Regions from separate parts of the Cytobacillus sp. FSL W7-1323 genome, predicted to be linked through region 1. Evidence: riboswitches for the same ligand, from Rfam matches in the RefSeq annotation. Region 1 holds a riboswitch; each other region holds the start of a gene.

The links. A riboswitch is a leader RNA that binds a small molecule or an ion and turns the genes downstream of it on or off. The one in region 1 is predicted to bind cobalamin.
Region 2: linked by a shared signal. The riboswitch ahead of MKX67_RS02255 (ABC transporter substrate-binding protein) and the one ahead of metE (5-methyltetrahydropteroyltriglutamate--homocysteine S-methyltransferase) in region 1 are both predicted to bind cobalamin.
Region 3: linked by a shared signal. The riboswitch ahead of MKX67_RS11860 (acyl-CoA dehydrogenase family protein) and the one ahead of metE (5-methyltetrahydropteroyltriglutamate--homocysteine S-methyltransferase) in region 1 are both predicted to bind cobalamin.
Region 4: linked by a shared signal. The riboswitch ahead of MKX67_RS13605 (ribonucleoside-diphosphate reductase subunit alpha) and the one ahead of metE (5-methyltetrahydropteroyltriglutamate--homocysteine S-methyltransferase) in region 1 are both predicted to bind cobalamin.

The regions. Positions count from the first base shown of each region.
Region 1 covers NZ_CP151998.1:239,555-244,526, forward strand. The annotation lists gene metE (5-methyltetrahydropteroyltriglutamate--homocysteine S-methyltransferase) at 1-2,154, opposite strand, end outside; cobalamin riboswitch at 2,302-2,482, opposite strand; SAM riboswitch class I at 2,536-2,648, opposite strand; gene MKX67_RS01285 (DNA-binding protein) at 2,723-3,010, opposite strand; partial or broken gene MKX67_RS01290 (glycosyltransferase family 2 protein) at 3,293-4,333, shown strand; gene MKX67_RS01295 (nucleotide sugar dehydrogenase) at 4,796-4,972, shown strand, end outside.
Region 2 covers NZ_CP151998.1:423,969-428,940, forward strand. The annotation lists gene mgtE (magnesium transporter) at 1-691, opposite strand, end outside; gene MKX67_RS02250 (hypothetical protein) at 1,148-1,927, shown strand; cobalamin riboswitch at 1,981-2,161, shown strand; gene MKX67_RS02255 (ABC transporter substrate-binding protein) at 2,268-3,230, shown strand; gene MKX67_RS02260 (iron ABC transporter permease) at 3,196-4,254, shown strand; gene MKX67_RS02265 (heme ABC transporter ATP-binding protein) at 4,262-4,972, shown strand, end outside.
Region 3 covers NZ_CP151998.1:2,311,288-2,316,259, forward strand. The annotation lists gene MKX67_RS11850 (CoA-acylating methylmalonate-semialdehyde dehydrogenase) at 1-384, opposite strand, end outside; gene MKX67_RS11855 (NAD(P)-dependent oxidoreductase) at 381-1,292, opposite strand; gene MKX67_RS11860 (acyl-CoA dehydrogenase family protein) at 1,307-2,974, opposite strand; cobalamin riboswitch at 3,175-3,360, opposite strand; gene MKX67_RS11865 (YhgE/Pip domain-containing protein) at 3,646-4,972, opposite strand, start outside.
Region 4 covers NZ_CP151998.1:2,695,412-2,700,383, forward strand. The annotation lists gene MKX67_RS13605 (ribonucleoside-diphosphate reductase subunit alpha) at 1-2,051, opposite strand, end outside; cobalamin riboswitch at 2,215-2,395, opposite strand; gene MKX67_RS13610 (heavy metal translocating P-type ATPase) at 2,926-4,972, opposite strand, start outside.

The sequences.
Region 1 (4,972 bases):
TAAGGCACGGTCGATGTTTTTCGTTAGTTCGTCGAGTTGTGGCACCCGAGGGCTGTGAATGTCATATACACCTAAGCCGATACCTTGTTCGTAGGTGCTTTCTTCAAATGAGTGAATGAGTTCGCCGTGGCTTCTTGATGTTTCAATGGAGATGACATCAGCGTCGAGTGCTTGAATGCTTGAGATAATGTCTTCGAAATCGGAGTAGCACATATGCGTATGAATTTGTGTTTCATTTCTGACAGAAGTGGTGGCTAGTCTAAAAGCATAAACAGCAGCGTTCAGATAATCTTCCCACTTCTCTTGTTTGAGTGGTAATCCTTCACGAATGGCTGGTTCGTCTACTTGAATCATCCGGATACCATTTGCTTCTAGTGCTTCTACTTCTTCTCGAAGGGCAAGGGCAATTTGGTTTGCGACTTCGTAACGAGGGATATCGTCGCGGACAAATGACCAGTTTAAAATCGTAATCGGACCAGTGAGCATACCTTTTACCGGGTGATCTGTTAAGGACTGGGCATAGACTGTTTCTGCAACTGTCATTGGCTGTTCAAATGAGACATCTCCATAAATGAGTGGTGGTTTGACACAACGAGAGCCATAAGACTGCACCCAACCGAATTTTGTGAATTGGAATCCGGCTAATTTTTCACCGAAGTATTCGACCATATCTGTGCGCTCGAATTCGCCATGAACAAACACATCAAGGCCTAGCTCTTCTTGAATATCAATCCACTTTTTAATTTCCGTTTTGATATATGTTTGATAGTCAGTAGCAGTTAACTCTCCTTTACGCCATTTTAAACGATTTCTTCTCACTTCCTGTGTTTGTGGGAAGCTTCCAATCGTTGTTGTAGGTAGGAGTGGTAGTTGGAAGGCTATTTTTTGTGTTGCTTGACGAACAGAATAAGGTGCTTCGCGCTCTGCTAGTGATGATGGTAAGTTTTGAATGGCTGTTTGTACTTGTTGATTGTTTCTAATAGAAGATTGATTTAGCACCTCGATAGCAGTTCGTCTCTCGTTTATCTCATCTTGGATTTGCTCTTTTCCTTCTCTTATTCCTTTCGTTAGCACTACGATTTCTTGTAATTTTTCATCAGCAAAGGCGAGTGCGGTCTTTAATGTATGATCTAGTGTTTCTTCAATTTTGACTGTAACGGGTACATGCAATAAGCTGGATGAAGGCTGGATGATTAAGCGATCTTTCGGAACAATTGCTGTAATTTTTTCTAGAAGAGAGAGCTTATTATCAAGTTTGGCGCCCCAGATATTACGGCCATCGATGAGACCTGCAGCTAATACTTTATCACTTGGGAAGCCGAATTTTTGTAAAGAAGCGAGGTTTTGACCTGCATCATGGACAAAATCAAGGCCGATCGCTTGCACAGGTAATGAGGTAACAGCTTCAAAATGAGTGATGCTTTCAAAATACGTTTGTAAAATGATATTTATCTGTGGTGCTGCCTGGTGTAATGTTTGGTAAACTGCTTGATAGAGTGAGATGTCTTCTTCTGTGAGGGTAGTTGCTAAAATAGGTTCATCGATTTGTACCCACAAGGCACCTTCTTGCTGTAATTCTTTTAAAATTTGTGCATAAAGAGGAACGAATTGATTGACGATTGATTTGAATTCACTTTCTTTATAGCCCTTTGATAATTTCACAAACGTAATCGGGCCCAAGATAACCGGTTTCCCGTCGATTTCAAGCTTCTCTTTTCCTTCTTTATAAAAGGCAAGTGGCCGGTTTTCAGCAAGTGTTGGCGTGAGGTTGTTGAGTTCTGGCACGATGTAGTGATAGTTTGTGTTAAACCATTTGGTCATTTCAGCTGCCACGGCATCTTTGTTCCCTCTGGCAATATCAAAATACGTTTCGATATCAACCTTCCCACCTCTGTATGTAAAACGCTCAGGAACAAGTCCAAACATCACAGCTGTATCAAGGACATGATCATACAGTGTGAAATCGCCAACCGGGATGAGATCAACGCCAAGTTGTTTTTGTTTCTCGAGAGAGGATAAACGAATGACTTCCATTTGTTGCAGAAAAGTCTCTTTATTCAACTTACCACTCCAAAATTGTTCTAGAGCTTTCTTCCACTCCCGCTTCTCGCCAATTCTTGGATAACCTACATTTGAGCTTTTTACTTCAGTCAATTTAAACACTCCTTTAGATTGTATTTTCTCAACAAAAAATCTCTCTATTTATTATTAAATGAGAGATTCATACGCAATATTAACTAGAGTTGAGACCATTTGATTTGCTCAACACGTATTCATCACTCCTCTCTATGCATCCGTAGAGTCTAAGTGCAAACAACAGACAGGTCTCCTGACTTCGGATTATCGCTCGTTATCCCTTCCCATTTCTATTATGAAATAGTGGTCAATGATAAGTCGCTCTCCTTCACAGTGGCGGGACCGTGCCGGCATTCCACCGGGCTTCCCTTTTAAGCAATCATGCATCTGTTGCCTTTGTTATTAAGTTTTGAAAATACAAAAGACCTCTCTAATTAAAAATAGAGAGGTCTTTATCCTCTCTTATTTGCCAAAGCTATTACACTTTGCAGGAATTAGCACCTTTTTAACAAATAATTGTTAAAGGTTGCTGGGTTTCATCGGGCCAGTCCCTCCACCTCTCTGAATAAGAGAATTACATATTTATAATATTTTGAATTTTACAGATAGATTAGCATAATAAATGGAAGCTGTCAAAATAAATTCTTCATGAGTGATATATATCATCAGATTCAAGCCACTTGCGAAATTTATGTAGATGGTAATAATGCTTGCCATTAAGAATGACTTTTGGTGCGTGAGGATGCTTCTGTAATAGATCCTTCATGTCAGCTTCACTTAAATAAAAGTAAAGATGAAGGTGGCTTTGCTCCACAAGTAAATGATTCATATTACCTTCATTTTTACTACTAAATTGCTTCAACCCATTGCCTATGAAATAGCCAAGTAATGCTAAACCGGCGGCAATCCAAATAAAATTCAACTCGAATTCCAATTTGTACTCCCCCTTAAATACATATATATCTACTTTAACATCTCCTAACGAATAGTAATAATATATTTTTTAGTGCCGAATCGGATCAATGCCCCCATAATTAAACCAATCTACCCTGTCTATCGCACCATCTTTCATAGATTGTATACTTGTCCGAGAACAAAATTGGCCAAGCTGTATATATTGATATTACTTAGTGTTTTTCTCGGGTTTGTGATGGAAAAGGCTATAGTTAGCACAAAGGAGACTATTAATTTTGCTGAAGGAGAGAAGTGAAGTGTTATGAATCTATCTGTTATTATTCCCATTCAGAATGAAGAATCTACGTTGTCAGCCGTTTTAGAAGAGTTAGTGAAGATTGAGCCATATGAAATCATCGCTGTTTTGAATGGTTCAACAGATGGATCGGAGAAAATAGCGGAAGCATTTGAATGTAGAAAGCTTGTTTATAAAGAACCTCTAGGGGTGGATATTGGACGAGCAATTGGTGCAAGGGAGGCAAAAGGAGATACGCTTCTTTTTATTGATGGTGATATTGTCGTTAGAGCACAGGAGCTACAAGCACTGCTTGATGGCATTCAGGATGGGGCTGATATTGCCCTAAATGATTTAAGCTGGACAATGAAGCGCCCCATTAGACCACATCCGACAGCAGTATCAAAGTTCTCTCTTAATCATTTTTTAGGTAAAGGTGAGTTATCCGTTAATTCCTTAGTCGCTGTTCCTCATGTGATGAAAAAATCAGCGCTTGATACAATTGGTTGGGAGAATTTAGCTTGTCCGCCATTAGCTCATAGTATAGCTGTGATGAAAGAATTAAAGATGAGTGCACCAGTAGCCATTGATGTGATTGCTACAAATAAGATTCGACCGAAACATCAACAGAAGATTACGGGCTCCTCTTTTTCATTTTCAACAAGTTTAATAATTGGTGACCATTTACGTGCAGTGGCCCAACTGATTGAAGAGAGAGGATATCGCGGTGGTTTAAACGATGGCAGGCGAAATCGGCAATCTTTTAAGGAATATGTACAAGCCTTTTCGGTAAAGGAAGAGAAACGAGCGAAGTATAGTGCGATTATTCCTGTAGGGAAGGAGCCGGATACGATTGCTGAAGTGATTGCTGAGGTAAAGAAGGCAGGCATTGATGAAATCATTGTTGTGTTAAATGGAGCAGATGAACGAACAAAGGAAAAGGTAGAAAAGTCAGGTGTGAAAGTGATTGCGTTTGACCAGGCACTCGGACATAACATTCCAAGAGCGATTGGTGCGCTTCACAGTACAGGAGATATCTGTTTGTTCTTAGATAGTGATTTTGTTATCAAAGCAGAAGATTTAACCCCTTTTATACATGCTGTAGAAGAAGGGGCAGATATTGCTTTAAATGATTTAGAAATATTGCTCGACCGTGCCCATCCGTTGCATTCTGTGAGTGCTGCTAAGTACCTTCTGAATATGGCACTGAAAAGAGAGGACCTCACCGTTAATTCTCTCACTGCTATTCCACATGCAATGAGCAGGAAAGTGATTGACGAGATTGGTATCCTCACATTAATGTCTCCACCGTTATTTCAAGCAAAGGCAATTCTAAAAGGATTTAAAGTCGAATCCATTCATTATGTCGATGTCGTCAAGCCAAATAAAATTAGAAAACAGCATCACAGGCAAGCCGATGGTCGGGTCGAATCAACTGACCGGATTCTAGGTGACCACATTGAAGCATTTTCATATTTACTATCGTTCAATCAGAGATGCGGTTATACAGATGGCAATCGAAAATGGGACATGCTCCAAGGTCAAATAGATAGAGTTGCTGTTATTGGTCTCGGCTATGTTGGTCTCCCACTGGCTCTCCACTTAGCAAAAAAGGGCTGTCATGTAACGGGCATCGATCAAGATACTCATAAGATTGAGTTATTACAGCAAGGGAGCAGTTATATTCCTGATGTAAAAGATGAAGAG
Region 2 (4,972 bases), 180 kb from region 1:
CAAGAAAATCATATTTTAAGACCATGTTTGCAACTTCTTCTTGGTCTGTCGTCACTGCAGCTGAGATGACCCGTTCATACATAATGTCTTGGATAACCTCGAGGGGCTCTGCGATTAGTAAGTCACGGTGAGAGACAACCCCAACTAATTTTCTGTCTTGATCTATCACGTATAAATAATTAATCGTTTCAGCATATTCTGCAAAGGATTTTAACTTCTCTACTGCTTCTCGGACTGTGTAATAATCACGAATCCATACAAAACGGTTAGTCATTAAGCGCCCGGCAGTTTCTGGTGGATAGGTCATCATATTCTGAATGATGCGAGATTCACTTTGTTTCATACCGGCAAGGAGACCTTCTATTTTCTCAGCTGACATATCATGAAGTAAAAGGGCGAGGTCGTCATTGTCCATTAGATCCAAGACTTTTCCTGTTTTCTCATTTTCTAATTTATTTAAAACCTCAAGCTGCATGTCTTTATTCAATTCCTCTAGCAACTGGGCAAGGCGGTCAGCAGTCATAAATAATAAGAAGCGCTTCTTATGCTTTTCAGGCAGATGATCATAAGCTTGAGCAATATCATACGGTTGCAGTTCATCTAAAATCCTGTTAAATTCTTTTTGTTTATTATCTTTTAATGCTTTGATGATCAATAAAGCGATTTGGTTTTCTGTCATCGTCTGAATCATAAAGCTCAAGTCCTTTCAACCGAGGATATACCTTAAATTGTAAACGGAGATTATATGCTTATCTTACCATTCTTTTACTGGGAAAATCATGATTTCTTAAAGTAATGTATGATTTAAAAGTTAAGATTGTATGCTAATCCATTAGTTATTTTCATAGTATGTGTTAGAAGTGGATTGTTATCATTGGTTTGATATAAAAAGGTTTTTTTAGGGTATGAACAAAACTCAGGAATTGAAATAGTTATTTTGTAATGTTTTTTTAATAATCGTATTTCCTTATCTTTGCTAAAATGAAATGGATGAAATGACGCATTGTATCGGTTGTTTATGATTTACATGTAGTTAGTATAAATTATTGCAGTAAAACGAAATTGTGTGTGGTATGAGGGTAATAACTAAGGTGGTACTATTGAATTTGCTCTTCGTCTTTCTATTTTCAGTTCGGAGGTTTCTAAATTGCGAAAGAAAAATCATAGTGTTCGAGATCTCATCTATATCTTATTAAACGAAAAGGACCAGTCCGTTATTTCTTATGGAATTGAATTTTCTGAGTTTATGCAATCATTACAGAACAGGACAGGGCATCTTCTATTAGTGAAGCATCAGTATGATAATGGGGAACTGAATGTACATACCATGTTTGATTGGGTGGCTCATGAAGACCTGCCAGCACTAATAAACGAAGATGTTTATAGTTATGGTGATTTTTGCTGGATAGATTTCGAGGAGGAAGAATCGTTAAATGAATTGCCTGCTCAAGCAATTGCTGAGCTCCTATATCTTAGTCATGTAAAGGAGCATTTAAAGAAACCTTTCTATAACCATTTAAGCAATCGTTATTGTTATTTAGCGCATGATGACGGTTGGTTAAATAAGGTCTATTACCGAGACTGGCAGGACTTTTACAAAATGCTTGGCGACGTTGCTGCTATGAAGATGGAGCATTTAAAAGTAGAAAAATCTTTATTAGGCCTAAAAAAGAAAAAAACATATCCGCAAGTTCCAGAAGGCGCGTTAATGGCATTAAGAAATTTAATGAAGGAAGGCCTGGTAATTTCTTTTGAACAGAGTGAGCAGACACGTACAAAAATTAATATACCGCTCTGGACAGTTGGAGATTTCGCTAATATGGATGATATGTATGATGAGTTCGAAGCAATGAGGAAGGAAGCCACTCCAGACGCGAGATTGGTTTTTGATAAAAAACTGAAAGAATGGCAAGTAACTGATTCATAAAAATAATAATGCACCACAAAATATGATAAGGTATAATAAAATCGACAGAAAATTGTAGATTTAAGGAAATAGGTGTCAATTTTTGACTTAATAGGGGAAATTGGTGTAAAACCAATGCGGTCCCGCCACTGTAACTGGTTAATAAACAAAGAAAACTCCTATATATGTTGTATAGGAGGAGCCTTTGATTATAAACCATAAGCCAGGAAACCTGCCTATCTTCCATAAACACTGTAACCTACGAGGATAGGGGGTGTTTGGTAAGGCTTCTTTGTCGTGATTATTCCTTCCAAACATCTCCTACTAATGGGGATGTTTTATATTTTAAGGAGGGTCAATCATGAAGAAATGGTATTTATTTTTAGTCTCGATTCTACTATCAGCAGGTATTCTTGCTGGATGTGGGAATGACACAGCTGAACCGAAAAAAGATGGAGAAGAGAAGGTTGAAGAGAGTACTGAAACTAGCGCTTTTCCTGTAACATTAACGGATGCTGCGGATCAAGAAGTGGTGATTGAAGAGGAACCAGAAGCGATTGTTTCATTAATCCCGAGTAATACTGAAATCGCTTTCGAATTAGGGTTAGGTGAGAAGGTAGTCGGTGTATCTGATTTTGATAATTATCCAGAAGAAGTAGCTGATATTGAAAAAATCGGTGGACAAGAATTTAATGTAGAAGCAATTATTGCTTTAAATCCAGATGTTGTATTAGCACATAATTCAGGAGCGCATAATAGTACTGAAGGCTTAGATCAATTAAGAGATGCTGGTATTCCTGTTCTTATTGTCAATGATGCACAGAATTTTGAAGAAGTATATGATTCCATAGAAATGATTGGTAAAGCAACAGGAGCAACAGAAGAAGCAAATCAAACAGTTGAGGAAATGAAAACCCGTTTGGCAGAAATTGAAGAAAAAGCAAAGTCTGTTGAAGAGAAAAAATCTGTCTTTGTAGAAATCTCTGCAGCTCCTTCTTTATATACTGCCGGTCAAAAAACATTTATTGATGATATGCTCAATTTAATCCAAGCGGAAAATGTAATTGAAGAAGAAGGGTGGCCACAAATTGACGAGGAAGCTGTCATCGAAAAAAATCCTGATGTGATTATCACTACATACGGGTATTATACGGAAAATGCGGTAGAAACCCTTTTAAGTCGAGAAGGTTGGCAAGATGTAACAGCCGTTAAAGAGAAGCAAGTCTATGATGTGCACTCTGATAAGGTAACTCGTACAGGTCCTAGACTTGTAGAAGGAGTAGAGGAGCTTGCAAAAGCGATTTACCCAGAAGTATTTAAATAATAGAGGTGTTGCTTATCTCTGTGCGTTCGTTTTCTTATGTGTAGCAATGATGATGGGGATTTCTATAGGGACTGTTTCAGTGCTACCGTTAGATATATTCAATATCATTGGAGCGGAAATCTTACGTTTACCGATAAGTAATGATGTTAATCCAATGCATAGTAATATTGTTATGAATATTCGCTTGCCTAGAGTAGTATTGGCGGGCTTCGTCGGGGCATCACTTGCAATAGCAGGTGCTGCCTTTCAAGGTTTATTAAGGAACCCTTTAGCAGACCCTTATACATTGGGGGTGTCTTCAGGAGCTTCTGTTGGTGCTGTATTAACGATCTTTCTCGGTTTATCCATTCCGTTTGTTGGCACCTTTACTTTACCGTTATTTAGTATTACAACAGCTTTTCTAACGATAATTGTTGTCCTTTTCTTTGCGCGACAAATTGATCGTGGCATGAGAGTAGAGACAATCATTTTAACCGGTATTATCTTCAGTTCTTTTCTAGGTGCATTTATTTCCTTAATGATTGCTTTAACCGGGGATGAACTGAGACAGATTATTGGGTGGTTGTTAGGAAGCGTATCGATGAGAGGTTGGGACTATGTTCAAATCATCCTTCCTTTCTTTATCATTGGTTCTGCGATGCTCATTGCCAATAGCAAGGAATTAAATGCGATGTCATTCGGCGAAGAAAGAGCTCGTCATATCGGGGTGAATGTACAGAAACGTAAGATGATGGTCTTAATTGCCGGATCGATTTTAACTGGTGCCGCTGTAGCAGTGTCAGGTACAATCGGATTTGTCGGCTTAGTCATTCCGCATCTGACCAGATTGCTATGGGGACCAGACCATAGACACTTGCTTCCTTTATCGATGATGACAGGTGCGGGGTTTTTAATACTTGCTGATTTATTTGCAAGAACAGTCATTTCACCTACTGAGTTACCTATTGGTGTCATTACTGCGTTAATTGGTGCACCAGTTTTTGCTATCATTCTAATTAAAAGAAGAGCGGAAGGCAGAGGATAATGTGATGATGTATAGCTTACGAAAAATTAACGGTGGTTATGGAGGCAAGCAGGTCATTCATGATGTTTCCTTTGAAGTAGAGAAAGGACAGTTATTCGGCATACTTGGACCGAATGGGAGCGGCAAGTCGACAGTTTTAAAGATGCTAAGTGGTCTTATACCGGTCACATCTGGTGAAGTTTATTTAAAAGATCAACCAGTACAAAATTATAACACGAAGGAAATAGCGAAAATCGTTGCTGTCCTACCTCAACATGCCGAACATAGTTTTTCTTATACAGTAAAGGAAATTGTATCACTTGGCCGCTATGCTCATCAAAGTGGCTGGTTCCAAACATGGTCTGAAGATGATGAAGAAGTGGTTCAACGATCGATGAAACAAACAGGCGTACAGCATTTTGCACATAAAAATATTACTGAGCTATCAGGTGGAGAGAGACAACGTGTGTTTTTGGCACAAAGTCTCGCACAAGAACCAGAAATATTATTACTTGATGAGCCAACCAATCATTTAGACTTATCCTATCAAAAAGAATTGCTAGATATGTTAAAAGAATGGACTGAGAAAAAGGGTTTAACGGTCATATCCATTTTTCATGATTTAAATTTAGCCGGTTTATATTGTGATCAAATCGTTTTATTAAATGATGGAAAAATAGTCTGCAATGATAAACCTAATGAAGTATTGCAAGAAGCACGTATTATAGAAGTTTATGAG
Region 3 (4,972 bases), 2.1 Mb from region 1:
AGCATCTCCCATCATTAAATAAGGAGTGGAGGTTGCGAGTTCAACGACTTCAATTCCTCTTTGTACCTCACCACGCGCATCTTTTAATGTTTTTCCATTTTCCTCTGTAATAATTTGAGCGAGGTTTTCTTTTTCCTCTTTTAACAAATGAAGATATTGGTAAAGCAGACGCGTTCTATTTGGGACGGGTACTTCAGCCCACTTAGGATAGACCGCAGCAGCAGCTTTGACAGCTAAATCAACATCTCCTTTACCAGAAAGGGGGACGTAAGCAATAATTGTCCCATTCGCCGGATTCGGTACGGCTTCCACTTCCTTACTACTTGAATCAACCCATTCACCATTAATATGGTTTTTCATTGTTGGAATTTCTGTTTTAATCATTCCTTCATCCCCGTTTCTTTGGCATTTTTTGTTTGATCATTTTTCACTTTTTCATAAAGAACAGCCATATCTTGGCTTCCATAACCCTCGTTTTCAGCATTTTTGTATATATTTAATAGTAATTCACTAACTGGCAATTGCAATTCGTGTTCCTTGGCTAAATCAAGCGCGAAACCAAGATCTTTATTTAATAGCTGCAAGGTAAAACCGGGACGATAATCTTCGTTCGCGATAAAACTTTTATAGTTTCTTTCATATATCCGACTTTGGCCGTAGCTCACATTCAACATCTCAAATAATTGCGCTAAATTAATGTTGCTTTTTTCTGCCAGATTTAAGGCTTCGCTTACACCAGCAGTATAAAAACCGATAAGTAAGTTATTGATTAATTTGACTGCAGTTCCGCTTTCAATTCGTTCATTCACATGAAAAATATTCTCTCCAAGAATATTTAACAATGGTTGGGATTGCTCGAAAGCTTGTTTAGGACCACCGACCATAATGGTTAAAGTACGATTTTCAGCACCGATTACACCCCCACTGACAGGAGCAGCAAGAAAATGAATCCTCTTCTTTTTTGCTTCTTCTGCTAATTTTTGATTCAAGCTAGGAGCAACAGTACTTGTATCAATCAGGACAATGCCTTCCCGTCCTTTTGTAATCAATCCTTCCTCACCTAAATAGATTTCTTCCACCGCTTTCATTGAAGGTAAGCTTGTGAAAATAAAATTTACTTGCTTTATGATATTTTTGATTGATAATCCAATCACACCTCCCGACCTTAGCAATGCCGCTTCAGCATCTTTGTTGAGGTCGATGCCGTACACTTCATTGCCTTCTGATAATAAGCTTTGCGCCATCGGTAAACCCATATTCCCTAAACCAATAAAACCGATTTTCTCACCCATCATTTTAGCTCCCTTCATTTCAGTAATTTTGGTTGATCAATAAGTATTTGTGCTAATTGCCTTTTTTTCAATAACAGATTGCTGTAGAGTGGGATTTGGTAATTTTCAATATTTGCGAATGCAACGAATCGTTCTTTTTCATCAAGTATCGCTGCTGAAATCAGGCTAATCGTTTGTTGTTTCAAATATTGAAAGCATTGTTCGCATTTAATATCAGTCGCTAAATCTTTCCACTTTTGATTTTGTTTTCGATGTTGCAGTTTTGAAGTCCGCATATAAGTCGCTTCCATTGTGTATAGTTCTGTGATGATATTAGCTAAAAGACGTGCATACTGCTGTTCTCTATTAATATCAATCTTTGCATTTGAAACCGCTTTCAAAGACAGCGATAACAGTTCTTTTCCTAACTCAATAAATTGGCTGTTTCTATCTCGGTGTAATGGTGTCGGGGTATTGATTGTGATATCTTTAGATGAGTGTTTGTGAAGTAAGTTTTTTGCTATGGTTAAGCGATTGATTTCGTTTGTTCCTTCAAAGATACGACTGATTCGAGCATCCCTATATAGTCGCTCAACATCGTAATCTCTCATATAACCGTATCCACCGTGAATTTGAACGGCCTCATCTGTTACATGCCCAAGCATTTCAGAGCATCGTACTTTGTTTATGGCACATTCCATTGCGAATGCTTTTAAAGAGGTGATTCCTTCATCCGTTGGAGCTTGATCAATCATATCTGCTGTGCGATAAGCGGCACTTTCACTTGCATAAATAGATGTCGCCATTTCAGCTAATTTTTCTTGTATCAACGTAAATTCAACCAGCGCTCTATCAAATTGTTGTCTCTCTTTCGCATAGCTAAGAGAAAAGTTGAAGGCTTGTTTAGCTGTGCCAATATTCGAGAAAGCTAGCTTCAATCTAGCAAGATTTAATATATTCATGGCAACTTGATGACCTTTTCCTTTTTCTCCTAGTATATTAGCGGATGGCACAACGACATCTTCCAATATAAGAGTAGCTGTTGATGATCCATGAATACCCATCTTTTCTTCTTCTGCACCAATAGATACGCCTGCTGTGTTTTTTTCAACAATAAAAGCAGTCATCCCGTCATTTGTTTGGCAAAACACAACAAACACATTTGCTATGTGAGCATTGGTAATCCATTGTTTTTCCCCATTTATTATCCAACTATCACTCTTGCTGTTGTAAATAGCTCTTGTTTTAGGTGAAAGTGCGTCTGATCCAGCTCCTGCTTCCGTTAAGGCATAAGCACCAATCCAATCCCCAGAGATGAGTTGTGGTAAATACTTTTGTTTTTGTGCTTCTGAACCAAAATAAACATACGGTAATGTGCCAACACCTACATGAATATTATAGGAAACACTAAAAGCCCCACCGTATCCTATCTTTTCAGCAATAAGCCCGGATAATTTTTTACCAAGTGCAAACCCGCCATAATCTTCAGGTACATCAATAGCAAGTAGACCAAGTTCCCCTGATTTTTTAAACAGATTCTTAGCCACTTCATAGTTCTTTTTTTCTAATGAATCCATTTGGGGCAACACTTCATTCTTAATAAATAATTCTGCCGTTTGTGCAATGAGTTGTTCCTCTTCAAGAAAATCTTCAGGAGAAAAAATATCTCCCTTTTCTTCTAGCGTTTTTTTTAGCTTCGCCATCGTGCACTCCCTTTACATCTTTCTATCTCCTTTGATTGAGCGCTTGCTCAAATCAGTACTAAGAAGCAAACCTCCTTCAAACAAAAAACAACTCCTATTAAAAGAAGTTGTTAAGTAACGAGTGGACAAACAAATAAACATGTGTAGTGTTATATACATGTTCTTCTATCCGCACTTAACACCCCCTATCCGCGTAGGTAATGATGTTGGCTAAAACAGGCAGGTCTCCTGGCTTATGGTCGTGGCGGATTTGCTCCTTCCCCATTCAATAATGAATAAGTGGTTATGTACAATCCGCTCGCATATACAGTTGCGGGACAGCACCGGAGTCTAACCGGTTTCCCTTTTAAGCTTGATGAACAAGCACCTGTTTATTTAGCTTATTTAGTTTTCACACTAACAATATATCAATTTTTCGGAAAATTTACAATTTATTTTTTAGAATATGTATTCTCAGCTTAAAATGATGAAAAAGTTAGGCTCTTTATCATTTTTCTTCCAACCACAATATAAGCTAGAGTCATTGATTAAATCCACTCCTACAACCCGAGTAGAAGAAAGCCTAATTCTTCATTTTGACCGATCGTTTGATGTAACATGAAAGGTTTATATAAATTTACCACCGAAAAGAGAAACACGCCTCCTAGATTGCAGTGGCGTGTTTTTCAAGTTTACTTAAATAAGTTAAGAAGTTTCTCGAAGAATCCTACTTTATCTTTTGTTTCTTTTACATCTTCTTTGTTATCTTTTATTTTAATCTTATCTGTTTGGATGACAAATTGGACTAGTTCCAACTTTTCATTATTTTTATCTGATACAAAAGAAATTGGCTCATAATCAGATTTATCATATTGCGATATCATTTCATCCACTTCTTTTGTCACCTCATCAGGAATGTCTTTAGTTGCATCATGTAATTGTCCAGTTCCATTATGAAGCGAGCCAGCTCCTTTCGTTAGTTGCTCAGCTCCAGATAGAGAACCGCTAATTCCTTCATGGATGTCACTATATGATGTACTTAATTCAGAAACACCGCCTGTATAAGCAAGTAACCCTTGGTGGAATTGATTATAGTTAGATACCATTTCTTCAACACCAGATGTCAATTGTTTTAACCCTTCATCAATGTCAATTTGAAGAATAGATTCGTCTATATTAGATGATATTGCACGAAGGTTACCTGCTGCTTCTCTCATTGATTGACTAAAGGTTGATAGCGGTTCAACCATGTCTGTAAGGTTATCTTTGGCTAGTAGTAGAACTTCTTGAGCAGCTTTTGTCCCTCTATAGGTTTCTACCAATTGATCAATTACCTCTTTATCCGCATTACTTTCATATAATTTATTTATCTCTTTATCTGAAATTTGGTTATCTGGTATCTGCTCCAGAGCACGATTGATTTGTGTTTTTACCTCATTATAATTAACAACTACTTGGTCTACATCATTTGCTGCTTGTTCTAGATTATCCGCTACCTCAGGCAGATCGATTGTTACATTCTCGAGTTCCCCAATACCACTTACGCCACTGGCTTGTTTCATCTCATCTTTAATCAAAGATAAAGTATTATTTATTTGTGCTGATCCTTCTGTTAATTGGTTACCAGACTGACTTAATTCATTTAGTCCTTTTTTATATTGTGCAGACCCACCCTCTAAAGACCGTAAGCCTGATGATAGTTCATTCATTCCTATTGCTAAGTCTCCGACACCATGATGAATGTCACCAATTGCCTCAGTTAATGAGTGAAACTCACTCGTCAATTCTTCAGTATCTGGGCTATCAATGGCAAGTGAAGCAGGTAAAGCAGATATTTGCACACCTTCTGTTTCAAAATGATTTGTTTCTGCCTCAATCGTAAATACTTCTTCCTGCTCCGGCATAACGGTAAAAGTGAGCTGCTTATCTTTGCCGGATTGTGCAACAGTGGCATTCTCGGCTTTTATATCCTTGAATTTTTCAGTGTTCAGCGGTATGCTAATTTGCAGCATATAATTT
Region 4 (4,972 bases), 2.1 Mb from region 1:
TCAATATGCTTTTGACGTTTCGCATTTTGAGCAATGCTCCATTTTTGATCGATATGGTAAGCAGATTTATAGTACCACGTAGTTTGAGCGTTTAGGTCTGGTGCAGTTACAGGAATACGATAGTCTTTTTTCTCCTCTGAGTATTGCTTGTTGAAGATTGGATCAATACTCGGTGTACTACCTGCAATTAATGCAGTTGACGCATTTGGTGCTACCGCTTGTAAATAGCCGTTTCTAATTCCTTTTGCTCTCACTTTTTCCATTAGTCCTTGCCAATCAAGTTCGCTATCAGCATTCAGGTAATCTCTTTTTTCGAAATAGGCACCTGTTTGCCAATCTGAACCATTGAATGCGGGGTAGGCTCCCTTTTCCTCAGCTAGATTCATAGAACTTTCAATTGTTAAGTAAGCAATTTTCTCGTAAAGTCGGTCTGCAAATTCTAATGATTCAGGGCTTTCCCAAACGACCTTATTAGTAGCTAATAAATGATGCCAGCCGAAAGTACCTAAGCCAATCGCGCGATATTTTTTATTCGTTAACTGCCCTTGGATAACAGGGATTTTATTAATATCAATTACATTGTCCAGCATTCTTACTTGAATAGGAATCAATCGTTCTATGACTGCTTCATTCACTGCTTTGGCAAGGTTAATAGAAGACAGGTTACATACGACGAAATCTCCAGGTGTTTTCTCGATGACAATTTTACCATCTTTTGTATACTCTTCTTCTCTTGTTGTTACACTTTGATTTTGAACGATTTCAGTACAAAGATTTGTACAATAGATCATACCTGCATGTGCGTTTGCATTCATACGGTTCACTTCATCCCGATAGAACATAAATGGTGTTCCAGTTTCTAATTGACTACGCATGATAGACTTCATAATATCGATAGCAGGAATTTCCTTCTTCGATAGCTCTTCATTATTGACGCATTCTAGATATTTCATTCTAAAAGTACCTGCACCAACTTCTTCATCATAATAATCTTCTAGTGAGAAGCCCATTTTTTGTCGAACCTCATGTGGGTCAAATAAATACCAGTTACTACGCTCTTCTACTTTTTCCATGAATAAATCAGGTAGACATACACCGGTAAATAAATCATGTGTACGTAATCTTTCATCACCATTATTTAACTTTGCATCAAGGAAAGAGAAGATATCCTTGTGCCAAACGTCTAAATAAACGCTAATTGCCCCTTGTCTTTGTCCAAGTTGATCGACACTTACAGCTGTATTATTTAGTTGTTTCATCCATGGAAGCACCCCAGATGAAGCGCCTTTGAACCCTTTAATCATACTACCTCTACTACGAATCTTACCTAAATAAACGCCGATTCCACCACCATTTTTAGATAGTGCAGCAATGTCTGTATTACTGTCATAAATTGAATCTAGACTATCATCAACTGTTTCGATAAAGCAGCTAGATAGTTGTCCCCAATTCTTACCTGCATTAGATAAAGTTGGTGTAGCTACGGTCATAAATAAGTTACTCATTGCCCAGTAAGCTTCTTTTACTAATTGCAGCCGATTTTTTTCTTCTTGATGCATAAGAATCATTGCAATAACCATCCAGCGTTCTTGAGGCAATTCAAAAATCCTCTTTTTGCGATCTTTTGCTACATAACGATCCGTAAGCATTTTGATCCCGAGATAAGTAAAGAGCTGATCTCTTTCAGGGACAATTTCTTTGCCTAATTCATCAATTTCTTCTTTTGTATAACTAGATAATAAAATAGGACTATAAATATCAATATCACTTAATTGTTGAATTAAAGAATGAAAATCACCATAAGCCTGACCACTGTACCCTCGGTTCTCAGCTGCTTGTTGATAAATCTTCTTTAAATATAAATGGGCAGCCACATATGTCCAATCAGGTTCATTAACATTTATGTAAGAAAGACATTCTAGTATTAACTGATCGTAGAAACTATCTAACTCTAAGTGATTTAATTGATCTGCACGCTTTTCTAACGCACTAATTGGTAAGTTGTTGAATTGTTGATATAATTGTTCAAAATTGACTGTCGTATCAATCATTGTTTTCAAATTCCTTCCTCCTTCAAACTATTTCTATCAAATTTAGGCATAAAAAAAACCGCCCCAGTTACACCTTGAGCGGATCAAACGACAGTATAAATACAAGTGTACAATACACTCTTTTCATCAACTGTCGTTTCATCTTCTCAAGCCCCGAAGAATTGAAACTTTTGATTAAGAAGGCAGGTATCCTGGCTTGTGTATCAATCTACTAAGAGCCTTCCCATTCTTTCAAAAGAACAGTGGTTTCCTCTTTTCGTCACACTTACAGTTGCGGGTACAGCTCCGGCTTATCCGGATTCCCATTTTAAGTCCATTTGGACTCCTTCAACCAATTACTATATGTAGTTGTTAAGAAGTAAAAAAATAACTATATATTGTATCTGAGATTGTATGAGTAATCATATCACATCATTTCATAGAATACAATTTATTTCTTTTATCTAAATCTAAAATATACATTTCGTTCTTTTAGCGGTAAATTTAAGACCATAATAAATAATAGCATTTCTTATTTGTGTAAAAAAGTCTTGAAATCCATTAAAAATTGTTCAAGCTGACCAACTCTACTTTTTTACCTTCAAACGAGTATGCTTAAACCAGAAAAGTAATAGTTTTTTGGTAAATAAATTAAAAAATCATAGAATTGTTGAAATAAATCAATGGTGTTAAAGTTGTGGGGCAAAAATTAATTAAAGGTATATTCCATATTAAAAGAAAATAATTTATCTTAAAGGACAAAATTTTTTTACCAATCTTCTTCATGTCTTCTATAAAAATAGAAAAACAAACTAACTATTTAAATTAGCTTGTTTTTCTCATTCAGTTTATTGTATAGAATGTTTTATAGAAATTCATACGGAACTTGTTATTTTTATCTTACACGTTGCAAACGAAGTGCATTTAATACAACGGACACAGAGCTAAACGCCATCGCAGCACCTGCTAACCATGGTGCTAAGAAACCTGCAGCTGCAATAGGAATACCGATTGTATTATAGCCAAACGCCCAAAAAAGATTCTGTTTAATATTACGAATGGTTTTTTTACTCATCATGATTGCATCAGCAATACTATTTAGATCACCACGCATAAGTGTAATGTCTCCTGCTTCCATGGCAATATCTGTACCTGTACCGATAGCCATGCCGATATCGGCAGTTGCTAATGCTGGGGCATCGTTAATACCATCTCCTACCATCGCTACCTTTTTCCCTTGACTTTGTAGCTTTCTTACTTCTTCTGCTTTCGTTTCTGGTAAGACTTCTGCAATGACTTTTGATATACCTACTTCTTTAGCAATGGCTTGTGCGGTTAACTGGTTATCTCCAGTCATCATAATAACTTCTAACCCCATATCATGTAGCCTTTGAATCGCTTCGTTTGATGAATCTTTTATCGTATCAGCTACAGCAAGGAGGCCTTTTGCTCTACCGTTAATAGCCACAAGCATAGCTGTTTTTCCTTCACCTTCTAATTCTTTCATTTGTTTCGAGAACCAAGAGGAGTCTATCCCATTCTCTACCATTAATCTAACTGTACCAATCAGTACATCTTTTCCTGTAACTTTCGCAGAGATACCATAACCCGGTAGCGCTTCGAAATATTCACTTTTTACTTTTTCTATATTTCTCTCCTCTAACCCTTTCACAATGGCTTCAGCAAGAGGGTGTTCAGATGACTTCTCACTCGCAGCAACAATGGAAAGGAAATGGGCCTCATTTGTTCCAGGCTCGACTATGATATCGGTTAATACAGGCTGACCATTTGTAACAGTACCTGTTTTATCAACCACAACAGTTGTAATTTCATGTGTCATCTCGAGATGCTCTCCACCTTTAAATAAAACACCCATCTCGGCTGAACGGCCAGACCCTGCCATAATTGAAGTAGGCGTCGCTAATCCTAGTGCACAAGGACAAGCAATGACGAGTACAGCAATCATTTTTTCTAACGCACTAGCTACATCACCCGGTTGCAAGAAAAGAAACCATATACAGAAGGTAACAAGGGCAATAGCTACCACAATGGGAACAAAGATGCCCGAAATCTTATCGGCTAACCGCTGAATAGGTGCTTTTGACCCTTGTGCTTGCTCGACTACTTTAATAATTTGCGCAAGCGCTGAATCTTTTCCAACCTTTGTTGCTTCAACTGTTAAATGGCCATTTTTGTTTACAGTTGCTCCTATTACTTCATCACCAGCTTTCTTATCAACTGGCACGCTTTCTCCTGTTAACATTGATTCGTCAACTGCTGAATGCCCTTCAATGATTACTGCATCTACAGGAATTCTGTCACCAGGCTTAATGATAACCATATCGCCTTGCATTACTTGCTCAACAGGGACAATGGTTTCCTTCCCTTCTTTTAATACAACGGCTTTTTTAGCCTTTAAATTCATTAATTTTTTTATTGCTTCTGATGATCTTCCTTTTGCACGTGCTTCAAATAATTTCCCTAACAAAATAAGGGTAATAATAATCGCACTCGTTTCATAATAGAGCTCAACATGATGACCATGTGTTGCATTCATCGATTGTAATGTTAGAAACAAACTATAAAAGTAAGCTGCAGAAGTACCTAATACAACAAGTACATCCATATTCGCGCTACCAGATTTCAATGATTTATATGCACCAGTATAAAATTGCCAACCGATAATAAATTGTACAGGTGTCGCCAAAATTAACTGTATCCAAGGGTTCATTAAAAAATCTGGTAGAAAAATGAATGAAGTGAATTCAAAATGCCCAACCATCGTCCAAAGTAATGGTAGAGAAAGGATAGCAGCAGCGATAAATTTCTTTTGCTGCTTTTTAATATGCTGTTCCCTCACATCATTTGCACTGGCTGTTGTTTTTAGCGAAGCGCTATACCCAATCTTATCTACCTTTGCAATAATTTCTTCAACTGAAACC